DNA from 3 places in the Priestia sp. 10L35 genome. Region 3 is predicted to be linked to each of the others. Evidence: riboswitches for the same ligand, from Rfam matches in the RefSeq annotation. Region 3 holds a riboswitch; each other region holds the start of a gene.
What was found. Region 3 has a riboswitch for S-adenosylmethionine ahead of mtnW (2,3-diketo-5-methylthiopentyl-1-phosphate enolase). Riboswitches for the same ligand answer to the same signal wherever they lie in the genome.

Region 1: linked by a shared signal. The riboswitch ahead of AC1DEF_RS22155 (phosphoadenylyl-sulfate reductase) and the one ahead of mtnW (2,3-diketo-5-methylthiopentyl-1-phosphate enolase) in region 3 are both predicted to bind S-adenosylmethionine.
Region 2: linked by a shared signal. The riboswitch ahead of AC1DEF_RS21805 (methionine ABC transporter ATP-binding protein) and the one ahead of mtnW (2,3-diketo-5-methylthiopentyl-1-phosphate enolase) in region 3 are both predicted to bind S-adenosylmethionine.

Annotation. Positions count from the first base shown of each region.
Region 1 is NZ_JBFTKA010000006.1:359,473-367,051, reverse strand. Features, by position in the region: gene AC1DEF_RS22185 (NAD(P)-binding protein) at 1-608, opposite strand, end outside; gene AC1DEF_RS22180 (sirohydrochlorin chelatase) at 589-1,356, opposite strand; gene cobA (uroporphyrinogen-III C-methyltransferase) at 1,370-2,149, opposite strand; gene cysC (adenylyl-sulfate kinase) at 2,241-2,840, opposite strand; gene sat (sulfate adenylyltransferase) at 2,853-4,004, opposite strand; gene AC1DEF_RS22160 (inorganic phosphate transporter) at 4,057-5,136, opposite strand; gene AC1DEF_RS22155 (phosphoadenylyl-sulfate reductase) at 5,156-5,869, opposite strand; SAM riboswitch class I at 6,124-6,226, opposite strand; gene cdaS (sporulation-specific diadenylate cyclase CdaS) at 6,540-7,166, shown strand; gene AC1DEF_RS22145 (VOC family protein) at 7,264-7,579, shown strand, end outside.
Region 2 is NZ_JBFTKA010000006.1:297,769-305,347, forward strand. Features, by position in the region: gene AC1DEF_RS21770 (acetyl-CoA C-acetyltransferase) at 1-595, shown strand, start outside; gene AC1DEF_RS21775 (acyl-CoA dehydrogenase family protein) at 619-2,403, shown strand; gene AC1DEF_RS21780 (arsenate reductase family protein) at 2,519-2,875, shown strand; gene gcvH (glycine cleavage system protein GcvH) at 3,011-3,394, shown strand; gene AC1DEF_RS21790 (YusG family protein) at 3,474-3,719, shown strand; gene AC1DEF_RS21795 (toprim domain-containing protein) at 3,901-4,251, shown strand; gene AC1DEF_RS21800 (thioredoxin family protein) at 4,266-4,565, shown strand; SAM riboswitch class I at 4,746-4,853, shown strand; gene AC1DEF_RS21805 (methionine ABC transporter ATP-binding protein) at 4,985-6,010, shown strand; gene AC1DEF_RS21810 (methionine ABC transporter permease) at 6,003-6,671, shown strand; gene AC1DEF_RS21815 (MetQ/NlpA family ABC transporter substrate-binding protein) at 6,689-7,525, shown strand.
Region 3 is NZ_JBFTKA010000004.1:305,804-313,382, forward strand. Features, by position in the region: gene AC1DEF_RS17160 (ABC transporter permease) at 1-8, opposite strand, end outside; gene AC1DEF_RS17165 (sugar ABC transporter ATP-binding protein) at 5-1,510, opposite strand; gene AC1DEF_RS17170 (sugar ABC transporter substrate-binding protein) at 1,527-2,603, opposite strand; gene AC1DEF_RS17175 (1,2-dihydroxy-3-keto-5-methylthiopentene dioxygenase) at 2,726-3,241, opposite strand; gene AC1DEF_RS17180 (methylthioribulose 1-phosphate dehydratase) at 3,257-3,895, opposite strand; gene AC1DEF_RS17185 (2-hydroxy-3-keto-5-methylthiopentenyl-1-phosphate phosphatase) at 3,892-4,557, opposite strand; gene mtnW (2,3-diketo-5-methylthiopentyl-1-phosphate enolase) at 4,554-5,798, opposite strand; SAM riboswitch class I at 5,879-5,985, opposite strand; gene AC1DEF_RS17195 (pyridoxal phosphate-dependent aminotransferase) at 6,116-7,288, opposite strand; gene AC1DEF_RS17200 (carbon-nitrogen family hydrolase) at 7,401-7,579, shown strand, end outside.

The DNA of each region.
Region 1 (7,579 bases), on a different contig from region 3:
TATTTGTATTTTTTAATCTGTTGTAAAAATTCCCGCTGTTTTACTAGAGACAGCCGGTATTGATCATCGATAATTTCTGTTAATAACTCATGTTTACGGCTCTTTGACACATTTAATCTGTGGATAAGAACTCTGCATTCATACAAAAACTGTGTATACTGTGTGTAACTCTCATCATAATTTGAGGATAAGTCTTCTTTGATTCGCTTTGTCAACAAAGGGCTAGCGCCATCTGTGGATATTGCTAGCGATAATCTCCCTCTAGAAAACTGTGCAGGAATTTGAATATTTCCATCGGAAAAACTGCTGGCCATATTAACCAACTGATCATTTTTAATATGCTGCTTAACAAACTTATTCACAGCTTGATCATTTGTAGCCACAACAATTAAAAAGACATTAAGTAAGTCTTCTTCTCCTACTTTTTTTCTTTTTACACGCAGCTGATCTTTAGCTTCCCATTCATTTATTTCAGCTGAAACAGTTGGAGCAACCACTGTAATGGCTGCTCCTTCTTGTAAAAAACCTTTAATTCTACGAGTTGCGATTGTTCCGCCCCCAACTACTAAGACCGAACGACCCTTTAAATCAAGCATAACGGTATACATCGTATTGATTTCCTTTGCTGGATAATAACGTTTTTACTTGGTGACTTAAAATGTGTGCAAGTCCATCATGATAACCTAGGTAGTTGGCTAAGATAAACTGCTGGGCATCTGTTGATAGCTGCTCCAATTCTTCCTTAATTTCGTTCATTAAAATACCGGTAAACAAAAGGTATGGAAGAACGAATACTTGCTTATACGAAGTTCGTTTAGCAAGGTGCAGGCCTTCTTTTAAATTAGGAGAAGCTGCAGCTAAATAGCATGTGCTCACTTCTTTAAAAGCACCTTTCCCTTTTAGCAGTTGAGCTATTTCGTTAAAATCTTTTTTTACAGCAGGATCACTGCTTCCTCTGCCGACCAACAATACCATCGAATCTTCATGCTTATCCACATTGGTTTCATTGATTCTCTCTACCAAGATATCAACAATTCGTTCGTCTACGCCGAACGGTTCTCCGTACAGCACCTCTACCTGGGGATAACGTTCATATACTTTGTGTATTTCTTCGGGTATATCATGCTTTGCATGCGCAGCTGTTAATAACAGAAGAGGCACAATTGCAATACGAGTAGCACCTTGTTCAATACATGCTTCAAATCCTTGTTCAATAGTGGGGGAAGCTAGTTCTAGGAAACAAACTTCTTGAATCGGTACATCTAGATTTTTTTTACATCTTTCAATAAAAGCAACTGCCTGATCAGCGCCTTCTTTTACGCGGCTGCCATGGCAAACATATAAAACTGCATCCATATAATCAACCTCTTTAGTAAGCTTCTTGTGCAAACGAATAGTAATGCTGTCCAGTCTTCTCAAACCAATTTAATCGGTCATGAAAATTCACAACTTCACCAACGATAATCATACTTGGATTTTCAATTTGTTCTTCTTTAACAATATCAACAATTGTACCAAGAGTTCCAGTTACAGTGCGCTGGTCCGCACATGTTCCCCAGTGAATCAATGCAATTGGCGTAGCTGAGGTTTTTCCGTGTTTCATTAACTGTTGGCAAATGTACGGTAAGTTCCGCACCCCCATATAAATTGCAAGAGTATCTACACCTTTGGCTAGGCTATCCCATTTGATTGCATCATGCTCGCTATCTTTACGATGACCTGCTACAAAAGCAAAGCTTGCGCTGTATTCCCGGTGAGTGACAGGGATTCCTGCATAAGCAGCGGCTGCGATGCCTGATGTAATCCCTGGAACAATTTCAAATGAAATGCCCTGCTGCACGAGAGCTTCTGCTTCTTCCCCTCCGCGTCCAAAAACAAATGGATCTCCGCCTTTTAAGCGCGTTACAATTTTTCCTTTTTTAGCGAATTTCACTAAAAAGTTGTTAATTGTTTCTTGCTTGAGGGTATGGTAGTTCGGAAGCTTTCCGCAGTAAATGATATCTGCATCACTTTTAGCATACTCCAGCAGGTCCTTATTCACTAAACGATCATATAAGATAACATCTGCTTGCTGAATTGCTTTTAACCCTTTTAATGTAATTAAATCTGGATCTCCCGGTCCTGCACCGACTAGATATACTTTCCCCATGAATGCCTTTCACCCTTCCATCATTTCCACGTCTCCGCAGCGCTCCCACATTTTAATTTGAATTAGAACAGCGGACAAAGTCCGCTGTCATTTAGATAAATTTTCGGTTAGCTAAATATTCAATAACAGTTTGTACACATTCTTCTACAGACTGTGTGCTTGTATTAATTGTTAATTCAGGATTAGCCGGTGACTCATACGGAGAATCAATTCCTGTAAAATCACGAATTTCTCCGCTTCTTGCTTTTTTGTAAAGGCCTTTTGGATCTCTTTTTTCACATTCTTCTAACGGGCACTCCACGTATACTTCCAAAAATTCATTCCCCTCTAAGATCTCACGCACTTGAGCTCGGTCCTCTTGGAATGGAGAGATAAATGCTGTTAGTACCACTTGACCGCTGTCTACAAACAGCTTAGAAACCTCACCGATACGGCGAATATTTTCTGTACGATCTTCAGCAGAAAACCCTAGATTCTTATTTAAGCCGAAACGAACATTGTCACCATCTAATACATAGTTGCGAATATTTTTATCAAAAAGCGCTTTTGCCACTGCGTTTGCTACGGTAGATTTACCTGAACCCGAAAGACCTGTAAACCATAGTACAAAACTGTGATGATTATTTTGCTCGCGTCTTTCCTCTTTTGTAATTCCAGCATCATGCCACGTAATGTTTGTTGATTTGCTCACTTCAACCGCTCCTTATTTTGAAGATACTTTTTGTTTTGCTAATCCATTAATTAACACTTCAATTACTTCTTTACGGCTGAATGTGCTTGGTGGCACTTCTCCGTTACGAAGCATTTCACGTACCTTTGTTCCAGATAGAATCATATGATCTTCCTTGCTGTGAGGGCATGTTTTCGTTGATGCCATCGCTTCACATTTCTTGCAATAGAAGCTGTGTTCAAAGAATAAAGGTGTAATTCCTAATTCATCTGCTGTAAAGTTACTGAAGATTTTTTGTGCGTCATATGTTCCATAGTAGTCACCAACACCAGCGTGGTCACGGCCTACAATGAAATGTGTGCATCCAAAGTTTTTGCGAACCATTGCATGGAAAATAGCTTCTCTAGGTCCAGCATAGCGCATCGCAGCAGGGAAAACTGCTAAAGCTACACGATCGCTAGGATAATAGTTCTCTAAAAGTACTTCATAACTTTCCATACGGATATCTGCTGGGATATCATCTGACTTTGTTTCTCCTACAAGTGGATTTAAAAACAGGCCGTCTACAATTTCTAATGCCGTTTTTTGAATATATTCGTGCGCACGGTGAACAGGGTTACGAGTTTGGAATCCAACAACCGTTTTCCAACCGCGTTCTTCAAATGCTGCTCTTGTTTCAGTAGGATCTAGGTAATACTTTTCAAAACGCGTTTTAGGTGTACGTTCTACAAGTACGATTGGACCTGCTACATATACATTTGGGCGTTCCATCATTTTTTTCACGCCAGGATGAGCAAGTTCTGCCGTGCGGTACACGTTCTCCGCTTCTTTTTCTTTATTTGGGGTATATACTTCAGAAACTTCTAAAACACCATACGTTACGCCGTTTTGAACAAGTTTTACTTTGTCGCCAATGTTTAATTCTTTAGCTTGCTCTTCTGTTACAGGAAGAGTGATAGGAATACTCCATACTGTTCCATCTGCTAAACGCATATTTTCAACAACTGATTGATAATCTTTTTCTCCTAAAAATCCTGTAATTGGGCTGTAAGCACCAATTCCAATTAGTTCTAAATCACTTAGGGCCATGTTATCTACTTCGATTTCTTTTGTTAGTGACGTGTAGTCATATGTTGGTTGATATAAATTAATTAATTCTCCACCGTGTGCTTGAATTGTTGTCATTTTGTAAAATCCTCCTTAAATAATTAACACAATATAATAAAAAGCACTTGAATCACGCAGTCATTTTTTCTTTTTCCGACTGCAAGCTTGCTCTTTTTCTTCTAGTCGCTCTAGCTAAGCTTAGAACACCTGCTGTGGCAATACATCCGCTAGCTAGCACCACAAATGAATATAAGTCGCTTTCAAGTACTAATTTCACAAGAACATATGAGATTACGAGTGAAAATACAGGGGAGACCACCCAAACCTTTAACATTTGAATGACAACTTCGCGCTGTTCTTTCGTGAATCCCGTTTTCGCTGCTCCTATTCCAATAATAGAAGACGTAGTGACCTGTGTAAGGGGTACTGGCAAACCAAACAGTGAAGCGACTGTGACAAGAGAAGCACCAGTACCCGAGATAATGCACCCTTCCCCTACAGAATAGCGAGTAATTTTTTTCCCGTTTGTTTCAATAACTCGGCCTCCTAGTAAAAGAGCTCCGAGCGCCACTGCCAATCCTCCTGCTATGACACCCGTTGTGGCATCCATTAATCCAGCTCCTACTAGAGGACCGACAGCATTTGCCACGTTATTCATTCCAGCTGAGAAGGCTTCAAAGAATCCCGTCGCTATAACTAAAATCGTTAAAACTCTTTTCCACGTTCCCTTTGCTTCTTTTTTATGCGCTCCGCGTTTTATCACTTTTCCAATCAAAAAAGCAATAACAAATGAAACCAGCGGAACAATAATCCAAAAAGACATGACAACTAAAAGTTTTTCCACATACAGAGATTGATAAGCTACGCCTACTCCAACAACTGAACCAACCGTTACTTCACTTGTTGATAGAGGAATACCAATTAAATTCGCGAAAAAGAGTGACAGCGTTGCAGCAGCCAGAATGATAATAACTAATTCTACTGACAGCAATTTTTCAGGTATGATACCTGAACTGATGGTTTTTACCACCTCGCCGCCTCCGATAATGGCTCCGAGCACAATACCTACAGCACAGATGAACAGGGCTACTCTTTTCTTTTTAATCGCACCGGAGCCGTATGAAACGCCCATAGCTGCTGCTGCACCGCTTGCCCCAATGTTCATTGCAAAAAAAAGCGCAATGATAAAGGCAACATATAAAAGCATCATTTATTCAGCTCTTTCGTATTTAAGATTCGTGTAATCCGCATTCAACTTTTTGTGTACCTGCCCATCTTCCTGAACGTAAATCGTCTACATTGTAGGCAGGTGCGGTACAGGGCTCACAGCCAATACTTGGGTAGCCTTGATCATGAAGTTTGTTATATGGTAAATCATGCTTATACACATAGCGCCAAACTTCTTTCCAGGACCAATGAATTAACGGGCAGACTTTCACTTTCTTGAATTTCTCATCTTTATTAAAATAATTCGTGTTGGCACGAGACTCAGACTGCTCGCGTCTCAAACCAGAAATCCACGCATCATAAGGAGCAAGAGATTCCCTTAGCGGGATGATTTTTCGAATTTGACAGCATAGGTTAGGCTGACTCTTCCAAAGTTCATCTCCATGTTTCTCAGCTTGTTCTGCAAGCGTTAAATCCGGTTTTTTCATATGAATACGCAAATCAGGAAAGCGTTCTTTAATTGCATCAATTACTTCATATGTTTCTTTAAAATGAACGCCTGTATCTAAAAAGACAATTTCAGCATCTTTTTTCACTTTTGAAATTAAATCAATTAACACGATTCCTTCGATACCAAAGCTTGATGCGTAAATAATTGAATCTCCGTAGGTATCATACGCCCACTGCAATGCTGAAAGAGCTCCTTTTGTTTCATCTTCACTGTCGAACTCTGGAAATGTATCACTCCAGTTTTCGTACGTATATAAGTCTGCCATTTTCTTCACTCCAATTCTTAGTTATCCGCGTTATCCAATAAAAAAAGACGGTTTTACCCACTAGAATTGGATAAAACCGCCTCTAGTGTGTCTAGTCAGCGAAACTATTTAATTCTTACTTTGCTTCGACATGCTCAAAAATTTGTTTTAAGTCGGGGGTTACAGTCATTGGTGTCCCTCCTCAAATTATCGCTTGCGCTATATCAAAATAAAAAGTCTTCCATATTGAAAGACTGGGTAGGCAATAAATTTTCACCTTATCTTTCAAAATGATACACACTTTGCTGGAATTAGCACCTTGCTAAGCAGGTTGCCGGGGTTCAGCGGGCCAGATCCCTCCACCACTCTTGATAAGCATTTTTTAAAAATTTTAGCATATTTAGAATATTTGTCAACATTAAAAATCATATATCCGATAAGAAAACTATACTTTAAATTCACAGAAATATCTATACTTTTATTTAAAACAACATATGTAAATTTAACCCAAATGTGAACATATCAATTTATAAAACGCTTTCTTTTTTCTCCAACTTTTTATATTCTCTTGCTAAATAAAACACAAAACCTCTCTATAAAATTAATAAGGGATTTATAAGCTTTACGGATAATTCACCCACATTAGCACACATTACAGATAACACTGACTGACAGATAGGAGCTATATAAGATGGAGAGACAACCTTTTCAATTAGACGATACAATTAAAAATAATGTGCGAACATATTTACAGCAGATTTCAACTGAAGCCTCTAATTTAATTAAACATTTAGACACGAGTGATCATTGTATCCTATGTGATTTTGAGGAGATGAGAAGGTTATTTCAAGATGTTCAAGCTACGGCTGCCTCTTATTACTTGCGCCATTATTTATCGCCTTATACATTTGAATATGCTGCTCTGTCTTTAGCTATTCATAACCTTTCGGAGAAACGTCACGGCGCTTTAATTGTCATTGAACGGGAACAAAATGTAGACCCTCTTATTCAAAAAGGAATGCCTATTCAAGCTCCTGTCAGCGCTACGCTAGTTGAGACACTGTTCTATCCAGGGACACCCTTACATGACGGAGCCGTCCTAATTAGAAATAATCAGCTTATTTCAGCTGCTAATGTTTTACCTCTTTCGTCTATTATTTTAACGAACAAAAAATTGGGAACACGTCACCGTGCAGCCATTGGAATGTCGGAAAAATCGGATGCATTAATTTTAGTTGTATCTGAAGAAACAGGCAAAATTTCGTTTGCTCTTGATGGAAGCCTCTACCCTATTCACTCCAGCAAAAATATGATTTAAGAGCCCTTTCCTGATAAGCAGCCCTATCTTGACTTCTATATCCTTTCTCTTTAATATATTTCATAGTTTTTACATACTATAGATACGGGTGATGCATATGACAATTTTAAAATTTGAACATGTAGGCGTTCAAGTAAAGGATATAGAAGAATCGATTGAGTTCTATACGCAAAAAGTGGGATTAGAGCTCATCGAAAAACTACCACATACCGATCCGTCTTTGAAGCTAGCTTTTCTAGGTTTAGAAGGCAATGTAATCGTAGAGTTAATTCAAGGGTATAACTCAAGCTTACCTAACGAAGGTAAAGTTCATCATTTTGCGCTGGCAGTAGACGGAATTGAAGAGGAGTTTGAGCGTTTAAAATCAGCAGGCGTTTCATTTGTGGAAGAAAACATTGTAACTTTGCCAAATG
Region 2 (7,579 bases), on a different contig from region 3:
GCTTCGAAAAGTGGATGAAAACAATAAGCTCCGTGAACAAAAGCTGATGTTCTCTCAAGATGAAGGAGTTCGTCCTGGCACAACTGCGGATGTATTAGGAAAACTTCGTCCAGCTTTTTCGGTTAAAGGATCCGTAACAGCTGGAAACTCTTCGCAGACAAGTGACGGAGCTGCATCCGTTTTTCTAATGGATAAAGAGCAAGCTGAAGCAGAAGGGTTAAAGCCTTTGCTTAAGTTTCGCTCATTTGCAGTTGGAGGAGTTCCGCCTGAAGTAATGGGGATTGGCCCGATAGCTGCCATTCCTAAAGCTCTTAAACTAGCAGGGCTGGAGCTTTCTGATATCGGATTGTTTGAATTAAATGAAGCATTTGCTTCTCAAGCACTTGGCGTTATTCGTGAATTAAATATTAATGAAGATAAAGTAAATGTAAACGGAGGCGCTATTGCCTTAGGTCATCCATTAGGCTGTACCGGAGCTAAGCTGACTATTAGCTTAATGCACGAAATGCAGCGTCGAAATGAGCAGTTTGGAATTGTCACGATGTGTATTGGCGGAGGAATGGGAGCTGCTGGTGTATTTGAATTGTTAGCATAATCATTTCAAAGGGGGATATGAACATGTCAAATAAAACAAAACAAATGATTAAAGGTGGAAGCTTTTTAATTGAAGAAGGCGATGCAAGCCGCGTCTACACGCCGGAGGATTATACATCTGAACAAAAGATGATTGCCAAGACGACAGATGAATTTGTAGAAAATGAAGTCCTTCCACAAGTGGAATATTTAGAAAAGCATGAGTTTGACCGTTCTGTAAAGTTATTAAAACAAGCTGGTGAATTAGGTTTGCTTGGTGCAGATGTACCAGAAGAATACGGTGGACTCGGTTTAGATAAGATTACCTCGGCTTTAATTGCTGAAAAAATGTCTCGAGCAGGCGGATTTTCCATCACTCATGGTGCTCACGTAGGAATTGGGTCATTGCCAATCGTCTTATTTGGAACAGAAGAGCAAAAACAAGCATATTTACCTGCTTTAGCAGTTGGGGAAAAAATAGCAGCATATGCGTTAACAGAACCTGGTTCTGGTTCCGATGCCCTCGGTGCTCGCACAACAGCTCGCCTTAACGCAGAAGGCACACACTATGTGTTAAATGGAGAAAAGCAGTGGATTACAAATGCCGGATTTGCTGATGTGTTCGTCGTGTACGCGAAAATCGACGGCGATAAATTTTCTGCTTTTATCGTTGAACGCGAATTTCCAGGCGTATCGGTTGGACCGGAAGAGAAGAAGATGGGAATCAAGAGTTCATCAACAAGAACGTTGATTCTTGAAGATGCACTTGTTCCAAAAGAGAACGTGTTAGGTGAAGTGGGAAAAGGTCATGTGATTGCCTTTAACATTTTAAATATTGGGCGCTACAAGCTTGGAGTTGGAGCAGTTGGAGCAGGGAAACGTGCGTTAGAAATCACGTCTCAATATGTTAACCAGCGTCAGCAGTTTAAAACGCCAATCGCTAAATTTTCATTAACCCAAGAAAAATTAGCAACAATGGCTTCTAAATTATATGCAACTGAAAGCTCCGTCTATCGTACGGTAGGACTTTTTGAAGACCATATGGGCCAGCTTTCAGAAGAACAGCAAAAAGACGGAAAGCAAATTGCCGCTTCCATTGCTGAATATGCCATTGAATGCTCATTAAACAAAGTGTTTGCCACGGAATCTCTTGACTACATCGTAGATGAAGGGGTGCAGCTTCACGGAGGCTATGGTTTTATGAGTGAGTATGAAATTGAGCGCCTGTATCGTGATTCCCGCATTAACCGTATTTTTGAAGGAACAAATGAAATTAATCGACTCTTAGTACCAGGCACATATTTACGCAAAGCGCTAAAAGGAGAGCTTCCGCTGCTTCAAAAAGCACAAACGCTTCAAGAAGAATTGATGATGCTTATGCCGCAGGAAGTAGGAAATGAGCCGTTAGATCAAGAAAAAATGCTTGTGCAAAATGGAAAGAAAATTGCGCTCTTGCTTTTAGGTCTAGCTGCACAGAAGTATGGGAAAGAATTAGAGAAAGAACAAGAAATTCTCGTTAATATTTCCGATATGATTAGTAACGTATATGCAATGGAATCCACTGTTTTACGTACTGAAAAAGCGATTTCCAAAACAGGTGCAGATCAAAACAGCTTGAAGGTAAAATATACGCAAGTATTTTGCCAAGAAGCATTTAATCGAATTGAAGCAGATGCAAAGGAAACGTTAATTGGCGTTGAACAAGGTGATACGCTTAGAGTCATGCTTTCGTCTCTTCGCAAGTTAACTCGCTATACACCAATTAATGTAATTAGTGTAAAGCGCGAGATTGCAAAAACGCTTCTAGAAGTAGAGAAGTTCACAGTTTAAGGGAAAAGGAGCTCGTTTTACGAGCTCCTTTTTGTTTAAGAAGCCTCTATCTAGGTAAATGATAAAGGATGTGTTAAAATACGAAAAAAGCTTAAAATAAAGGGTGGTTGACGAAATGTCATTATTTTTTTATTCATATCCAAAGTGTGGTACGTGCCGAAAAGCCAAGAAGTGGCTGGATGATAACGGAGTAGCGTATGAAGAAATCCATATTGTAGAAAACCCGCCAACAAAAGAGCAGCTGCAATCTTATTATCAGAACAGCGGCTTAGAATTAAAAAAATTCTTTAATACAAGCGGTAAAAAATATCGCGAATTAGGACTTAAAGATAAAGTAAGCAGTGCGAGTGAAGATGAACTTCTGTCGATTCTTGCGTCAGATGGCATGTTAATTAAGCGTCCGCTGCTAACAGATGGACAAAAAGTAACGCTTGGCTTCAAAGAAGAGCAGTTTGAGGACGTGTGGAAGTAAGTTTTCAAATAGAAAATTTTTACCTTTTACGTTACACTGTTAATAGGAAGTTATTTTAGGTTGTAGAAAGTGTTCTCCACGTTGAAGGCGCTTTTTATATAAACAAATTACGATACATATTTTGGAGGGATTAAGATGAGTACACCAAAAGATTTGCGTTATTCTGAAGAGCATGAATGGGTAAAAACAGAAGGGGACGTTGTCCGCGTAGGTATTACGCATTTCGCTCAAGCTGAGCTTGGCGACATCGTATTCGTTGAACTGCCAGAAGTAGGAGCAACAGTAGAAGCTGACGAGCCGTTTGGCAGCGTTGAATCAGTAAAAACAGTTTCTGAGCTTTACGCACCAATTAGCGGTGAAGTTGTAGCAGTAAACGACAACTTAAGCGATAGCCCTGAACTTGTTAATGAATCTCCATACGAAGAAGCATGGATGATTACAATCAAACCGTCTGATGCTTCTCAAGTAGATAAGCTAATGACAGCAGAGCAATACGAAGAAATGACAAACGAAGGATAATATTCCTCCATAAATTGTCTTTATGAAAAGTTTTTGACTGGACACTCTATTAGTAAACAAGCTAAAGGAGTGTCTTTTTATGTTTGAAAAACAAAAAATGGACGTTACAGATCGCGTTACAGCTAAATTTCATGACGGCGGTATGAAATTATATGTTGATAAGCAGCCAATTGGTGAAGTTAGTTACGGAACAAGCGGCAATGAATACCGCTTTGAAGAAGGTTATTCGCAAGAAAATAATAAGTTCTATCAATATACGGATGTACAAAAACAAGGTGAAACGCAAAAATATACAGACTGCGACGAAGAAGCAGGATGGTGCTAAACAGTGGCAACTGCCACTGTTTTTCTTGTCTTATGGAAACAATATGGCCTAAGCTGCTTTTTAAAACAGTTCTTTCTTGCAAATTTCTTTTAAAAAACAGGTGAACTGTGATACATTAACGAATATTGTATAGCATAAAGAAATGATGTTACTATACAACTGACGATTATGGGTGATGAAAATGGGGCTAATTGAAATTGAAAAAGTAATTATTGTCGAAGGAAAATCAGATAAAAAGCGTATCCAAGATATCATTCGAGAACCAATTGAAATTATCTGTACAAACGGTACGATTAGTTTATCAAAGCTGGATGAAATTATTGACTGTACGTTTAACAAAGAGGTATACATACTTGTTGACTCTGATGATTCAGGGAATAAGCTAAGAAAACAATTTAAACGAGAGCTTCCGGAAGCAGAGCATCTATATATTGATAAAATGTACCGAGAGGTTGCTGCCGCCCCTAGACATCACATAGCAACAGTATTACTGAGTGCCAATATCGATGTTAATGCAGAATTTTTAACATAAAAGGAATGAGCAACATGCAAGAATGGAGCGAAAAACAGCTTGACGATCAGTTAAAAGAAGGACAAAGAACGTTTATCTTTTTCCATACACCTTTTTGCGGGACATGTCAGCTGGCAAAAAAAATGTTAACCGTAGCAGAAGCGATGCTGCCCGGTGTGACCATCGGAATGAGCAATTTAAATTATATGCCTTCAAAAGCAGAAATATTTTCAATTGAAAGTGTACCTTGTTTGATTGAAGTGAAAAATGGCGAAATGGTAAAAAAACTCTATGCGTTTCATTCCATCGAGCACGTACTTGAAGAGCTTCGATAATCAAACGTTTGTTTAAAATGAAGAAATTGAAAGAGAGTGAACCGTTGGGGCTGTTGGAATCTTGGGATATTATCCCAAGAACAAAATCTGTTGACAGCCTATCTGACACATGCTAAAATCACACTCATGAATGTTCATAAATGAATGAATATTTCCCAAAAACAAAATAATTGTTGCGAACTCTTATCAAGAGAGGTGGAGGGACTGAGCCCTGTGAAACCCGGCAACCGTCAGACTAACTGAAATGGTGCCAATTCCTGCAAAGCTATGCGCTTTGAAAGATGAGAGAAAGGATTAAATATCGAGCCTTTCTGTCATGCGCAGAGAGGCTTTTTTGATGGGGAAAATTGTTTTACGGCTTTTTCATCCTATAGGGCAACCTAACATAATTAAGTTTTTACTAAAGAAGGTGAAGAAATATGATTACATTAACAGACGTTACAAAAATTTATCAGGCCAAAAGTGGTCAAATAACAGCTGTTGATAATGTGAATCTAACCGTTAACCAAGGTGAAATTTACGGAATTATTGGTTATAGCGGAGCGGGGAAAAGTTCTTTAATTCGCTTGCTAAACGGGTTAGAAACACCAACGACAGGAACGGTAGAAGTAGCAGGTAATGATATTGGAAAAATTAAAGGCGGAAAACTCAGAAAAGCTAGACAAGAAATTAGTATGGTATTTCAGCACTTTAATATCTTGTGGTCGCGTACGGTGCGAGAAAATATTGCTTTTCCGTTAGAAATAGCAGGGATCTCAAAAGAAAAAAGAATGAAACGAGTAGACGAGCTTATCAAGTTAGTCGGGCTTGAAGGGCGTGAAAATGCTTATCCATCACAGCTTAGCGGTGGACAAAAGCAGCGTGTTGGTATTGCTCGAGCGCTAGCCAATAACCCAAAAGTATTGCTGTGTGATGAAGCAACATCAGCGCTTGATCCTCAAACGACAGATTCCATTTTAGATCTGTTAGTAGATATTAATGAGAAGCTAGGGTTAACCATTGTATTGATTACTCATGAAATGCACGTTATTCGTAAAATTTGTCATCGGGTAGCCGTTATGGAAAATGGGGCAGTGGTAGAAGAAGGACAAGTGCTAGAAGTATTCAGAAAACCTAAGCAGCCGATTACAAAACGATTCGTTCAACAGATTTCTGAACCAGAAGAAACGTTTGAAACAATTGAACAAGTACAGGGGTTATATCCAAGCGGGCAAATTATTCAGCTGACGTTTGTTGGCGGAAAAGCAGAGCAACCGCTCATTACAACGATTTTAAAACAGTTTGATGTAACGATTAATATTTTGCAAGGAAAGATTTCTCATACACAAACAGGTTCATACGGGACGTTGTTCGTTCATTTAGACGGAGAATTAACAGAAGTTGAAAAAGTCATTGCATACATTCATGAGCAGCAGGTAGAAGTGGAGGTAATGACAAATGCTTGAGAAACTATTTCCGAACGTTATTTTAGATGATTTTATTCAAGCGACAAATGAAACACTATATATGACGGCTATTTCAGTTATAGCCACGTTTGTTCTAGGTATTTTATTGGGCTTGCTTTTATTTTTAACGTCCAAAGGACAGCTCTGGCAAAACAAACCTTTATATGCCATTGTGTCAGCAGTTGTAAATATCTTTCGTTCCATTCCATTCATTATTTTAATTGTTTTACTGATTCCATTTACCAAAGCATTGGTAGGAAGTATTTTAGGCGCTAATGCAGCGTTACCTGCTTTAATTGTGGGAGCAGCACCATTTTATGCGCGTCTTGTAGAAATTGGTCTGCGTGAAATTGATAAAGGTGTTATTGAAGCTGCTAAATCAATGGGAGCAACAACAAGCACTATTATCTTTAAAGTGCTGTTACCTGAATCGCTGCCAGCTTTAATTTCTGGTTTGACGGTAACGACGATTGCGCTAGTCGGCTATACGGCAATGGCGGGTGTGATTGGAGCTGGAGGTCTTGGGAATCTTGCATATTTAGAAGGATTCCAGCGCAGTCATAATGATGTAACGCTAGCTGCTACGATCTTAATTTTGATTATTGTATTTATTATCCAACTTATTGGAGATGCGATTACTGCAAAAATTGATAAAAGATAAAGGGAGGATTATTTATTATGAAAAAATGGCTTTCGGCTTTAGCACTAACATCTGCGCTAGTAGTAGGATTAGCTGCATGTGGATCTAACAATGGATCAAAAGATGAAAAGAAAATTGTTGTGGGTGCATCTAATACGCCTCATGCTGAAATTTTAGAACAAGCAAAACCGATTTTAGAAAAACAAGGAATCGACTTAGAAATTAAAAAATTCCAAGATTACATCTTACCGAACACAGCTCTTGCAAACAATGAAATTGATGCAAACTACTTCCAGCACGTTCCTTATATGAATTCAGTGCTGAAAGATCACAAGGGTGAAAAAGGGTATGATTTTGTAAGTGCCGGTGCCATTCACATTGAACCAATCGGTATCTACTCTAAAAAATACAAAAGCTTAAAAGATCTTCCGAAAAACGGCACAGTTATTATGCGTGATGCAGTAGCAGAGCAAGGACGTATTTTATCGATTTTTGAAAAAGCCGGCGTAATCAAATTAAAACCAGGCGTAAAGAAAACAGATGCACAAATTAAAGATATCGTAGAAAACCCGAAGAATTTAAAATTTAAAGCCGATGTTGAAGGTGGATTGCTACCTCAAATGTACAAAAATAATGAAGGTGACGCTGTTGTTATCAATGCTAACTATGCTATCGATGCTGGTTTAGATCCAGTAAAAGATCCAATCGCAGTGGAAAGCAAAGAAAATAACCCTTATGCAAACATCATTACGGTTCACAAAGGCGACGAAAATAAAGATACAGTGAAAGCTTTAGTGAAAGTTCTTCACTCTAAAGAAATTCAAGACTACATTAAAGAAAAATACAAAGGCGGAGTACTGCCGGTAAATAAATAATAGAAGAAAAGCGCTTGTCCACTCTGGGCAAGTGCTTTTTTTGTATGCGGGAAA
Region 3 (7,579 bases):
GCACTCATCCTTTTACTCCTCCTGCTGTATAATAAAATAATTTTTCACTAGTTGCTTCTTCTTTGGATAATTCTTTCACGATTTTTCCGTTGTACATAACATAAATTCGATCCGCTACCCCTAGCAGCTCCTCAAATTCACAGGTTGCATAAACAACCCCTTTTTGCTGCGACACAAGATTTGTAATTAAATCAAATATTTCTCGCTTGGAGCCTACATCAACCCCTTTAGTTGGTTCATCAAACAACAGCACGTCAGAGTCCGTAACAAGCCATTTTCCGATTGCTACTTTCTGCTGATTTCCACCGCTTAACGTTCCAACTGACTGCTCGATAGAATGAGACTTTACGCCAACTTGCCCAGTCGTTTTCTGCGCTTTTTCTTTGATCTTTCCTCGCTTTAAAAACGAATACTTTGTAAAGCGGGACAGACTTGGCAAAACTAAGTTATCGGCAATCGATTCATGAACAAAAATCCCTTCTTTTCTTCGTTCTTCAGGAACAAGAGAAAGACCTTGTGCAATATAATAATAAGGCTGTTTATTCAACTTTAGTTTCTTGTCTTTTAACCGCACGCTGCCGCTCACATATTGCTCTAAACCAAATAGACTTCGGCAAAGCTCCGTTTTTCCCGCTCCGACAAGCCCTGCAATACCGACTACTTCTCCTTCTTTCACATGAAAAGAGATATTAGAAAGGCGCCCTGGAAGAGATAATGCTTCTACATGTAAAAGTTCGTTTCCAAATTCTACTGATTTTTTGATCCACTGCTTTACAGAAGACGTTCCTAACATGAGCGTAATCACGTCTTCAATTGATGTATGTGCAGTTTCTTTTGTAGCTACATAGCGTCCGTCCTTTAAAACCGTTAAGCGGTCGCAAATATCAACCACTTCTTGAAGGCGATGTGAAATGTAAATAATGCCTACTCCGCTTTTCTTTAACTCTCTCATCACAGAAAACAATTGTTTCGTCTCTTCCACACTAAGAGGTGCGGTTGGTTCATCCAAAATTAAATAATCAACATTCTGTACAATTGCACGTGCAATAAGCACCTGCTGTTTTTCTGATAGAGTTAGGTCAACGACATTTTTTTTAACGGATAGAGAAGAGCCAAGTAAAGAAAGAGCTTTTTCCGCTTTCTTATAAATAGATTTCCAGTTTACAAATGTCTTACTTTTATTAGAAGTCTGCACGTCTAACACAATGTTTTCAGCCACTGACAGCGAAGGAATCAGCGCTACATCTACTTCTTGATGCACAATGCCGATGCCCTGGCGCTTAGCTTCTTTAGGAGAAGAAATGGAGATTTCTTCTCCGTCTTTGCAGATTTTTCCTTCGTACTCGTCGTAAGCTCCGCACAATATTTTCATCAGCGTACTTTTACCGGCACCATTGGCTCCCAATAAAGCATGGATTTCCCCTTTTCGAACAGTAAAATCAACTTTGTTCAGCGCTTGAAAAGAACCAAAGTTTTTTGTTATGTTCTTCATTGAAAGCTCGTTCGTCATATCTGTCCCTCCACTTCTATTCTTTTTTACCCCATTCTTCTACATACTGACTAAGCTGATCCATATTAATCGTTTGATTAGGCAAGTCTGTTTGTTTGACTAAAACCGGATCAAAGGAATAATAACGAGGGATCTCTTGACCGGAAATCTTTTTAAGAAGCAGATCAACTTGCTTTTCTCCTACTGAAGCTGGATTTACGGCAGCTGACGCTTTCCACGGGCTGTTTTTTGCCTGCATCATTTGTAGATCTTCATCAGATAAGTCTACTCCGTACACTTTAATCTCGTCTCGTCCTGCTTCTTTAATCGCTCTTGTTACTCCTTTTGCAAATTCGTCCCAAGGTGCCCAAACGGCCGCGATGTCTCCTTTATTTGGATACTGCTTCAACACAGCTGCCATTTTATTTTGTGTGTCTAATGAGGTGTTGTCCGTTGCGCTTCCAAACGTAGCAATTTGTTTTACATCTGGATAGCGATTCATCATAATTTTATAAATGCTGTCGCGCTTTTCCATCGGCGCAAACCCTCCAACAAATGCATATACAATGTTTCCTTTTCCATTAATGTCCTGCATCATTTGTTTCAGACCCTGCAGCGCAAGCATATAATCGTCTTGGTCAATTGTTGTAACGCCTTCTACTTTTAATTCTACGTCTGTTGCAATAACGGGAATTCCTTTTGCAATCGCGCGCTTCACGCCAGGTTCAAGGGTTTCAGCCCGGCCGTGGTCAATCATAATACCGTCAACATTTTGGTTAATAGCCGTGTCTAAATAAGCAGCCATTTTGGATTGATCATTGTTTGAATCAGAAACGGATAGCTGTACCCCTGCTTTTTTAGCCGCTTTTGTCACACCTGTTATGTACTGAGCAGCGTGAGTGCCTGACGTAAATTCAGAAATAAGCGCAATTTTTGTATCTTTCGTAACCTTTTTTCCTTCTTGCTGTACAGGCTTAGCAGAAGCCGCTTGCTGCGCTGGAGCTGCCTGTGCTTTCTCGTTTAGACTTGGCTGTTCTTTCGTGCAGGCAGCCAGTGCAAAGATTAGAAGCACGAGCAAAGTAAGTGGCCACAGCATTTTTTTACTCTTTTTCATGGTGTTCCTCCCATTAAACTTATTATTCATATAAAAATAGTTAGTTTTATAATAATCCAAAGAATACCCCGCTTTTAGATGTAAAAGCGGGGTGAAAATGACCTATGCTTTACAAGTAATTGTTATGCGTAAATAGGTACCCATCCTTCAGTTGTCACGAAAATTCGGACAGCGACTACTTTACGATCTTCCATTAGTGTAAAGTAATGAAGAATGTTCTCTGGTACTGAAATTAAATCGCCCGGCTCTAATTCAACATCAAAAAATTCGCCGTCTTTTCCTTGAATAACAAAGATTCCATGACCGCTTACAATAAAGCGAACTTCGTCATCTGTATGAATATGCTTGCGCTGAAAGTTTTTTAACAATTCATCAATATTTGGTGTAGATTCCGATAACGAGATAACATCTTGAGCTTTATAGCCGCGGCGTTCCGAAATATCTTTAATATCCTCACCAAAAGCGTTTAAAATTTCTGTTTTTTCTTCATCAGTTAAATCATATTTTTCACGAAGATTTTCTGGAAGTTTTGTAATATCCCAGTTTTCATAAATAACTTCATTGTTTGCCAGAAAAGCTGATACTTCCTCTTGAGTTTCAATTCTTTTATTGTTTACATGTAAGCGAATGTGCGCCATTTTTGTTTCCTCCTTTTATAAATGCACCTTTGGCTTAATGCCTTTAAGTGACAGTAATTTGACGTGGTAACTAAATAGAAATTCATAGGCTTCTAGCGCTTTTTTTGTTTCAAATGCATTTTTCCCCCATACCGTAATCCCGTGATTACGAATCAAAATCGCGCCTTGATCGCCTTTTATATGGTGAGAAAACTCTTCTGCTAGTGTCGGAATATCTGCGTAATTCGGAATAATCGGAACAGTAATTTCCGCATCTTCTTCCCAAATGCCTAGCGCCTTAATAATTTCTTGACCTTTGAATGAAATAACGCCTTCATCTCCGTACAGTTCAGAGATCACGTTGTTGTCGATTGTATGTACATGAAGACTGCACCCAGCATTCGTTAAATCGTAAATCTTAACGTGTAAAAGCGTTTCAGCAGAAGGCTTTAAATGCGTGTCTTCTGCAGGCTTTCCATATTGATCAACTAATAAAAAATCTTCATTTGTGCGTTTTCTTTTATCTTTTCCACTTGCTGATACAAAGAAAGTTGTCGGGTTTTGATCCACTTTAATCGCTAAGTTTCCGCTCGTACCGAAGAACCAATCGCGCTCTGCCAGCTCATCTTTTATATCTGCAAGCTCGTGTAATCGTTGCTGAGCCATAATACTCATGCTTTCACCTCTTCTGTTAATTCTTGTAAATGGTGAATGACATCATAAAAAGTAGAAAAAGGACGATACGGTAGAGATAGCTCTTCACATTTTTCAATTAAAAAGTCACGTGCAATGACCGTATCAGCTAATTTGGCAGCCTGCAAATCCGTAATGGAATCGCCAATAACAACCGTATGATCTCTTTCATCTGCAAGATGGCGAATAATCGTTGGCTTACAGCAGCCGCAGTCATTTGTACACTGTTTATCACATGTATGAGGCCACGTAATGGAAATATGCTCACCGGAAAAATCAGATCCGTTGCAGTAGAGCATTTCCTCTGCAACTCGATTTCCCAAAAGTGGTTTTACAAAAAAGTCAATTCCTCCGCTTACAATATAAAGCGGAATATGGTGTTCTTTTGTATAGGCAATAAAATCATCAAATCCATCTCGAATAGCAGACGTCTCTAAAATATAAGAAATAATATCTTCTTTTAATTCCACTGGGAGCAAGGCAAACATTTGCCCAACTCCTTCTTGAATGGAGACGCGCTGTGCCAACACGTCGTCTTTAATACTTTCCCACTCCGGAGGAGCAAATTGTTTCATAATAGCAATAATGTTATCGCTATTTGTAATTGTTCCATCAAAGTCACAAAAGATTTTTAACGATGTCATGCTTTCACCTCTACTGTTCCCCATAGTTGCAAAGCTTTTTGCAACTCTTTTGATTCTTCAGCTTTTTCGGCTAGTGTTTGATGAGAGAGTACTGCATCTATCGCCGCACGGAAGGCTTTTCCTCCTCCGATAGCTCCGTCTGGATGACCGTGAACTCCGCCTCCTGCATTAATAATGCTGTCGATTCCAAAGTCCTTCACAAGCTGCGGTACCATTCCAGGATGAATTCCTGCTGAAGGAACCGGGAAAGACTGCTTATATTTGTATACAGGACGCGTTAATTCGTAGGCAATGCCTGTCGTATCTTCAAGAGAAAGCGCTACGCTTCCGTATGGTGATGGAAACAGTGAGAAATCTGCTCCGGCTAAACGCAATAGCTTTCCAAGCAGCAATGAATTTGAAAAACCGTAAAACTCTGATGGCGTAAGCGCTCCGCTAACAGCTGGGTGTGCCATAATCGGCAAGTTAATTTCATCGTCTTCTCGAAGTGCCTGCAGTACGTCTAACCCGTAAGCAAATACGTTGAATAAAAGAGCATCGGCTCCTAGCTCAGCTGCTTTTCTCGCTTTTTCTTTTAACTCAAACGTTCGTCCCGTTAAATTAACAGCATACAGCGTGCGGTGTCCCGTTTTTTCGTATACTTCATTCAGTACTTTTTTCCCTTCTGTAACGCGAGCTTCAAAAGGTGTTCGTTCACTATCAAACAAAATCTCGTCGTCTTTAACCAAATCCACTCCGCCAAGCGCTTGCTCACGCAGCTGAGTTGTTAAGTACGTCATACCTCTTCCAATCACGCCTTTAAAAATACTCATCACAAGCGGACGGTCATAAACGCCTAGTTTCTCTCGGATACCTTCTATTCCAAAGCGCGGTCCTGGGAATTCAGCTAATAATTCATCAGGAAAATTCAAGTCTAATAATTTCACTTTTCCATCAAGTGATAGTTTTCCGAAAACCGTAACTAAAATAGCCGGTAAATCTCTTGAAAAGTTGGCAGTTGGATAAGCAATTTTGACAATAGCCTGCTTAATTTCTCCGCCTAAATATCCGTTTACACGTTCGCAATCTTGAAGCTCAGTTACGGACACGACGCGCCCTTTATGCTTTTGAAGCTGCTGTTGATCTAAAAGCGGCAGATCTGTCCATGAGCCGACGGTTAGTCCTAAAGCGATTCCTTCCGCTTTTTTATGAAAATTCCCTTTATTATCATGTAGTAAGTAGCTTGCAACGATTTCGCTCATTATGCTAAAAACTCCCTTGCTGTTTAATATCGTTAATAAAAAAAACCTCTTCTGTGATTAAGAAGAGGCTTTCGTTGCTCTTCTTATCTCTCAGCTGCTGCTGCAAGAATTAGCACCGTGCTTAACATGCGTTAAGTCGGTTGCCGGGCTTCATCGGGCTAGTCCCTCCACCTACTCTTAATAAGAAAGTTGCTATTTATTTAATTTAAATTCGTAGATTATATACTAAATACAAAATACCGCTAGGATTTATCGGTTATTAATCTCGTTAACTTCTTACATATTAAGCCAACTCAAAAAGGATTGTCAATGCGTTTTTAAAATAAATTTAATTTTTTTATTCGAGATACTGCTTCTCTCATGCGCTCTTCATCCGTCAGCATTCCTACGCGCACATAGCCTTCACCATATGTTCCAAAGCCTACACCAGGCGCCACTACAACGTGGGCTTTTTCAAGAAGTAAATCTGAAAACTGTTCGGAAGTATATCCTTCAGGAACTTTTAGCCATGCAAAAAAGGAGCCTGCTGGAGATGTAACATCCCAACCAATTTCTCGAAGCCCTTGAATAAAGGTATTGCGTCTAGATTCATAGCGCTTAACTAAATCATTCACACATTGTTGAGATTCCACCAGAGCTGCGGCGGCTGCCTCTTGAACCGCCCCAAATAGACTGACATACATATGATCTTGAAGAAGATTAATAGCTTCTACAACACTTTCATTTCCTACAGCAAATCCAACTCGCCATCCCGCCATGTTATACGTTTTAGAAAGAGTATAAATTTCAATTCCCGTCTCTTTTGCACCAGGAGTCTGTAAAAAGCTGATTGGCTTTTTACCATCAAATCCAATTGCTCCGTAAGCAAAGTCGTGTACCACACAAATATCGTGCTTGGCAGCAAACGCCACGGTGTCTTCAAAAAATTCTGCCGTTGCCACTGCACCAGTAGGATTATTCGGATAGTTTAAAAACATGAGCTTTGCCTGTTCTTTAGCACGTTCACTTATCTCTTCGTATACGGGTAGAAAATGATTTTCAGCCGTGAGCGGCATCACTTCCATCTTGGCTTTTGCAAGCTCTACTCCAGACCAGTAATCAGGATACCCAGGATCCGGAACCAGCACCGTATCTCCAGGGTTTAATAAGCACTGCGGGATTTCTACAAGTCCACCTTTCCCGCCAAACAAAATAGCTACTTCTTTTTCAGGATCCACATCAACGCCATATTCTCGTTTATAAAAAGTCGCAACGGCCTCTTTTAAAAACTGGTGCCCCCGAAACGGAGAATATTTATGATGCATAGGATTAGCACTTGCTTTTTGCAGTGTTTCTACAATATGTGAAGGAGTAGGCTGATCAGGATTTCCCTGCCCTAAGTTAATAACGTCGTGACCTTGGGCCATTACTTTTCCTACCTTGCCTACAAGTGATGCAAAAAATTGTTTTGGTAAACTTTTTAATAGTTCCGATTGCTCAAATTGTTTCATCATCGCACACCTTCTCAAAAAATTCTTGAAATTCTAGTCACAAATAATATATTGTAATACTCAACTTGTAAAGTCATTTTTTTCAACTACTAAAAAAAGGACGGATGATAAAGTGAGTGTAAAAATTACGTGTTTGCAGCTTGATATTGCGTTTGGAAACCCAACTAAAAACCGAAAATATATCGAACAAAAAATGACGGAAGCCCTGAAAGAAAACCCTGATATCCTTGTGCTTCCTGAGCTATGGGATACAGCTTATGATTTGACGCGGCTAGACGAAATTGCAGATGA